One region of the Agrobacterium sp. 16-2014-1-2a genome, then DNA from elsewhere that is predicted to be linked to it. Evidence: predicted binding sites of a transcription regulator. Region 1 holds the regulator's gene; the other holds the start of a gene.
The links. Region 1 encodes PhoB, which activates phosphate uptake and scavenging genes when phosphate is short. Its sites were predicted from a motif close to TGTCATNNANCTGTCAT; they were not measured.
Positions count from the first base shown of each region.

Region 2: the regulator PhoB is predicted to act here: its motif matches at 1,932-1,948, upstream of ACQZ45_RS00995 (LTA synthase family protein).

Region 1 covers NZ_JBNWBX010000001.1:1,421,136-1,424,553, forward strand. The annotation lists gene ACQZ45_RS07110 (GcrA family cell cycle regulator) at 61-594, shown strand; gene phoB (phosphate regulon transcriptional regulator PhoB) at 896-1,579, opposite strand; gene phoU (phosphate signaling complex protein PhoU) at 1,611-2,336, opposite strand; gene pstB (phosphate ABC transporter ATP-binding protein PstB) at 2,435-3,250, opposite strand; gene pstA (phosphate ABC transporter permease PstA) at 3,265-3,418, opposite strand, start outside.
Region 2 covers NZ_JBNWBX010000001.1:196,183-199,600, reverse strand. The annotation lists gene ACQZ45_RS01005 (hypothetical protein) at 1-95, opposite strand, end outside; gene ACQZ45_RS01000 (NAD+ synthase) at 99-1,778, opposite strand; gene ACQZ45_RS00995 (LTA synthase family protein) at 2,010-3,418, shown strand, end outside.

The DNA of each region.
Region 1 (3,418 bases):
CATGCGCGCGAGACGGAGAGGGATTCTGCCGAAAATACACGCGACAAGCGGAGAAGCGGCATGAACTGGACAGACGAACGAGTCGAAAAGCTCAAGAAATTGTGGTCCGAGGGCCTTAGCGCCAGCCAGATTGCAGCGCAGCTGGGCGGCGTCAGCCGTAATGCCGTGATCGGCAAGGTCCATCGTCTCAATCTGCCGGGACGCGTCAAGGCTGGCGGTCCAGTGACTTCGGCACGCTCCGCGCCGAAGCGCACAGCTGCCCCTGCCCCGCGCGCGACGACTTTCGCAGGTCGCGTCAACGCGGCACCGGCGCGTATCCTCACCCGTTCGAACGCGGCAACGGCGCTGCACGAGGAGATCGATATCGAGACCGCGCAGGTGCTCGATTACGTTCCTTCCAAGAACGTTGTCACGCCGATTTCCCGTCGCCTGACGCTGACGGAACTGACCGAGCGCACCTGCAAATGGCCGGTTGGCGATCCGCTGAAGGACGACTTCCATTTCTGCGGTTGTGAGGCGCTGGAATCTTCGCCCTATTGCAAGTTCCATGCGAAACTCGCCTACCAGCCGGTGAGCGAGCGCCGCAAGGCTTGAGTGTTGCGGCACGCATTCAGCACTCAAAAATTACGGGCCTTCGGGCCCGTTTTTTTTATGACAAAAATCAAGCCGCTTTCTGGGGCGACTTGATGGCAGGCCACACCCTTTCCCCTTACTATTGGGCGTGACCCTTCAATCCGGATTTCAACGCGCAGCCGATCTTCTCCGGTCAAAACGGACAATGGCATCGAGTTTGGCGGATATTCACATTGAAAAAGCCCGAAACCGTTTCAGATTTCGGGCTTCCTGATTTTTTGGTGCACTACTTCGCCAGCGAAACCACCTGGTTCCGCGTCGCTCAGGCTTCCATAGAATATCCCGCGCCACGCACCGTGCGGATGACATCCTGCATGTGCGAGAAATTCAGGGCCTTGCGCAGACGTCCGACGTGCACATCGACAGTGCGCTCGTCGACATAGATATCATGACCCCAGACGCCATCCAGCAATTGCGAGCGGGAAAACACCCGACCCGGCGACGTCATCAGGAATTCCAGCAAGCGGAATTCCGTCGGGCCGAGGCGCACTTCGCGGCTTTTGCGGTGAACGCGATGGGTCTCGCGATCCAGTTCGATATCGCCGCATTTGAGCACCGACGACAGAACCTCGGGACGGGCCCGGCGCAACATGGCCTTGACCCGGGCCATGAGTTCCGGCGTCGAGAACGGCTTGACGACATAATCGTCAGCGCCGGTAGCGAGACCGCGAACCCGTTCGCTCTCTTCGCCACGCGCCGTCAGCATGATGATGGGCAGGCGTTCTGTTTCCGGCCGCATTCTCAAGCGCCGGCATAGTTCGATACCGGAGACACCGGGCAACATCCAGTCCAGGATGAGAAGATCCGGAATGCGCTCCTGCAGCCTGATTTCCGCCTCATCGCCACGGGGTATCGTGTCGACGTCGTATCCCTCAGCCTCGAGATTGTAACGAAGCAGGACGCTCAACGCTTCCTCGTCTTCCACAACTGCAATCTTGGGCACCATATGCTGAACTCCGCAAGCTTCTGCTTGTCTGTTACTCGGTCACCGAACCAAGCGTGTTGGAACTGTCGTCCTTCGGACGCTCGCCCTCCGGCTGGCTGCCGGTGGTCATGTAATAGATCGTCTCTGCGATATTGGTCGCATGATCGCCGATACGCTCGATGTTCTTGGCGCAGAACAGAAGATGCGTGCAGGTGGTGATGTTGCGCGGGTCTTCCATCATGTAGGTCAGAAGCTCCCGGAAGAGCGACGTGTACATGGCATCGATTTCCTCGTCGCGTTCACGGATCGCATTGGCCTTTTCGGCGGAACGCGTGGAATAGACGTCGAGGACTTCCTTGAGCTGCACCAGCGCCAGGTCGGACAGATGCTCGATGCCGCGGGCGAGCTTGCGCGGAACGCCGGTGCCGGCGACAGCGATAACGCGCTTGGCCGTGTTCTTGCCAAGATCGCCGACGCGTTCGAGATCGGCGGCGATACGCAGGGTGCCGATGATCTCGCGAAGGTCTGCCGCCATCGGCTGACGCTTGGCGATGGTTACGATCGCCTTGTCGCCGATTTCGCGCTCAGCGTGGTCGAGAATGGTATCGTCCGAAATGACTTTCTGCGCGAGCGCAGCATCGGAATTGACGAGTGCGCGCACGGCGTCACCGCACATCTGCTCGGCAAGACCGCCCATTTCGGCGATGCGGCGCGTCAGAAACTTCAGTTCGTCGTCATAGGCAGACAGGATATGCGAATGGGTCGTTGTCTGTGTCATGGTCTATTCCTCCGGCTTGGCCTGCATGCGCGTGCCCAACAGCGGGGCACGGCAGAGGCACCAGTCTTGTACGGTTACGATAAAGCACCGGCCGGGGATCAGCCGAAGCGGCCCATGATGTAGTCCTGCGTGCGCTGGTCGTCCGGATTGGTGAACATCTTGTCGGTTTCGTTTTCTTCGACAAGATGACCAAGATGGAACATGGCCGTACGCTGGGAAACGCGCGCCGCCTGCTGCATGGAGTGCGTGACGATGACGATGGTGTAGTTGGTGCGCAGTTCGTGGATCAGTTCCTCGACCTTCGCAGTCGCGATCGGATCCAGCGCCGAGCACGGCTCGTCCATCAGGATCACTTCCGGGCTGACGGCAACCGCGCGTGCGATGCACAGACGCTGCTGCTGGCCACCGGAGAGGCCCGTGCCGGATTCCAGCAAACGATCCTTCACCTCGTTCCAGAGACCCGCTTTCTGCAAGCTATGCTCGACGATCTGGTCCATATCCGCCTTGTTGCGGGCGAGACCATGGATACGCGGGCCGTAGGCGATGTTCTCATAAATCGTCTTCGGAAACGGGTTCGGCTTCTGGAACACCATGCCGACGCGGGCACGCAGTTCCACGACGTCGATCTGCTGATCGTAGATATCGTCGGTATCGAGCGTGATCTTGCCGGTGACCCGGCAACCGTCGATCGTGTCGTTCATGCGGTTCAAGGTGCGCAGGAAAGTGGATTTACCGCAACCGGACGGGCCGATAAGTGCAGTCACCGTGTTTTCGCGGACATTGAGGTTCACGTCGTAAAGCGCGCGCTTTTCGCCGTAATAAACCGAAACATCCTTGCCGATCATCTTGTATGAGACTTCATTCATTTTCTTGTCCAGCGCCTTTTCAACTGCTGCTTCCGACAACATGTTCATTGCTCTAGCTCCCTCTACCAGCGCCGCTCAAAGCGGCGACGCAACAGGATTGCGCCAACATTCATGAGAATGAGGAACAGAAGCAGGATGATGATAGCGCCAGATGTCCGTTCGACAAAGGCGCGCTCAGCTTCGTTCGCCCACATGTAAATCTGCACCGGCAGGGCC
Region 2 (3,418 bases), 1.2 Mb from region 1:
AATAACGCCCCAATGCGGAGATTGAGTGAAATCTCAATGTGATCCTCCTTGAGAAGAGATTTTATTTTCTCATAAGGCAGATCATCTATTTCCACAGTCTACCGATCCCGAAACCGGTTGGTAATCGGATAACGGCGATCGCGGCCGAAGTTCTTCTTGGTGATCTTCACCCCGGGCGCGGATTGGCGGCGTTTGTATTCGGCGAGATAGAGCAGATGCTCGATCCGGTGCACCGTCGCGATATCATGGCCACGCGCGAGGATTTCCTCGACCGACATTTCCTTTTCCACCAGGCACTCCAGAATATCGTCCAGCACCGGATAGGGCGGCAGCGAATCCTGGTCTGTCTGGTTGGGTCGCAATTCGGCGGATGGCGCCTTGGAGATGATATTGGCGGGGATCACTTCGCCGGATGGCCCGAGCGCGCCCGGCGGCACATGGGAATTGCGCCAGCTGGAGATGGCGTAGACCTGCATCTTGTAGAGGTCCTTGATGGGATTGAAACCGCCATTCATGTCGCCATAAAGCGTCGCATACCCCACCGACATTTCCGACTTGTTGCCTGTTGTCACCACCATCGAGCCGAACTTGTTGGAAACGGCCATGAGAATGGTGCCGCGTGTACGGCTCTGCAGGTTTTCTTCGGTAATGCCTTCTTCCGTGCCTTCGAACATTTCCGAAAGCGCCGAAAGGAACCCATCCACCGGTTCGGCAATGGGCACGATATCGTAACGGCAGCCGAGCGCCCTGGCGCAATCGGCTGCGTCCTTCAGCGAATCCTCGGAGGTGTAACGATAGGGCAGCATGATGCAGCGCACCCGCTCTTCGCCCAGCGCATCAACAGCAAGCGCAGCGCAGATCGCCGAATCGATACCGCCGGAAAGGCCGAGAACCACGCTCTTGAAGCCGTTCTTGTTGACGTAATCGCGAAAGCCCAGCATGCAGGCGCGGTAATCCGCCTCCTCGCCTTCAGGGATTTTCGAGAAAGGACCGCTCTCACAGCGCCAGCCTTCTGCGGTGCGTTTCCAATCGGTAACGGCAAGGGTCGCCTCGAACTGGCTCATCTGGAAGGCAAGGGTCTTGTCGGCATTGAAACCGAAGCTCGCGCCGTCGAAAACCAGCTCGTCCTGCCCGCCAAGCTGATTGGCGAAGACCAGCGGCAAGCCGCTTTCGATTACCTGCTTCAGCGCCACCTGATGGCGCACATCCAGCTTGCCGCGATAATAGGGCGAACCATTCGGCACCAGCAGGATTTCCGCCCCGCTTTCGGCAAGCGTTTCGCACACACCCATATCGTTCCAGATTTCCTCGCAGATCGGAATGCCGATCCTGACACCGCGGAAATTATAGGGACCGGAGATCGAACCTTCGGCGAAAACACGTTTTTCATCGAACTCGCCGTAATTCGGCAGGTCAATCTTGTCACGCAGCGCGATGATCCTGCCGCCATCCAGAAGCGCAACCGAATTGTGCCGGCCCGTTTCACCCTGACGCGGAAAACCGATGACGACGCCCGGCCCGCCATCGGCGGTTTCCGCCGCCAGTTCTTCCACGGCCTTCAGGCACGCTTTCAGAAAAGCCGGCTTCAATACCAGGTCTTCCGGCGGATAGCCGGATATGAACAGCTCGGTCAGAAGCAGGAGATCGGCACCCTGCGTCGCCGCATCGGCCCGTGCTTCACGCGCCATGGCGAGATTGCCCGCCACGTCGCCAACAGTCGGATTGAACTGCCCGACGGCAATTCGAAGATGGTTTTTGATGTCGTGTCTGTCGCTCATGGCTTTTCAATACCGCGCCCGTGCCCGCTCCGCAACGCGGCAATTGCATGCCGCACCACCTTGATAGGATGAAGCCGCAACCGGCATTCACGCTAAGGTTATCACCGCACCGGCCACACTCCGCAAAGTTCATGTCGCGTTCATCGCGCTTATGTGACAGTTACATGACAGTTTTGCGACGCCCCGATTCACCTCCCCGAATTGCGCGGTGTCGCCTCGTAATACCGGAGTATGAGTTTGAGAAATTCGGCGCCAAAAACAACGGCTTCCGAAAAGGCTGATTTTGTCTTTTCGCCTGCATGGACGCGGAGCCTTTCCAAGCTTTCGGGTAAGGCCTACACGCTTGCCAATCTGACATTTTCGTCGGTCGTGCTTGTCGTCGCGCTGGAATGGATCGCCCGCGGTTCGCTAGTTGATGTCGGCACCTTCCTCACCTCATCCGCCCGCCCCGGCATGACCACCATCGCCGCCGTGCTGCTGCTGCTCGTAGCGCTGGATTCCATCCTCGGCCGCCGTTACCTGTCGCTCATCGCCGTTGCGCCGCTTTGCGCGCTGACAGGGCTTATTTCCGCGCAGAAACAGACCTATCTCTCCGATCCGCTTTATCCCTCCGACCTGCTGTTCGGCCGGCAGATCCTCGAGCTTCTGCCCACCATGCTGAAAGCCCAGCCGGTGACGGCCGTGCTGGTCGGCCTTGGCCTTTGCGCCACGGTTGCGGCCCTTTCCACCCTGTGGCTGCTGGCGCGGCGTTATTCGCCGGGCTTGAGCTGGCGCGAACGCGCCGCAGGTCTTGTGCTGGCGCTGCCGCTTCTGGCCGGCCTCGCCTCGCTCATGGACTATTCGCATTATTCGTGGGTGCGCGATCGTCTCAACATCATCCCCATGATGTGGGATCAACAGGAGAATTACCGCCATAACGGTTTCCTGATGGCCTTTGCCTTCAATATTCCCATGGCCAACGTCTCGGCGCCGCAGGGTTACGGCGAAAACAGCATCGCAGACCTGACCTCGGAACCCGCCGCCTTTGCCGCCAACACGGGCGATTACCCTGATGTCATCATGTTGATGAGCGAATCGCTGTGGGATCCGACACGGCTTGAAAACGTGAAGCTCTCTGCCGATCCGATGCCCAACATCCGCGCCAAGCAATCCGGCAACGTGTTCTCGCCGGAATTCGGCGGCATGACGGCGAATGTGGAATTCGAGGCGCTGACCGGCTTTTCCAACGCCTTCCTGCCCTATGGCAGCATTCCTTATCAGCAATATATCCGCCGCCCGGTGCCCTCGCTTGCCAGCTTCTTCCGTGGCGAAGGATATTCGGCCATCGCCATGCATCCGTTTCAGGAATGGTTCTGGAACCGCAAGGAAGTCTACAGGAATTTCGGCTTCGAGGAGTTCCGCTCGGAAGAGACATTGCCGCCCATGGAAAAGCGCGGCAACTTCGCCTCCGACGACGCGCTGATGGACCAGATCATGGTGGCCGCGGACGATGCGCGCAACCCGCTCTTCCTCTTCGCCGTCACCCTGCAGGGACACGGACCTTACGAGGCGGGCCGTTATGCCGGCGACACCATCGGCGTAGAGGGCGATCTTTCCGCTTCCGCATCGCAGGCGCTTGGTACCTATGCGCAGGGCGTGGC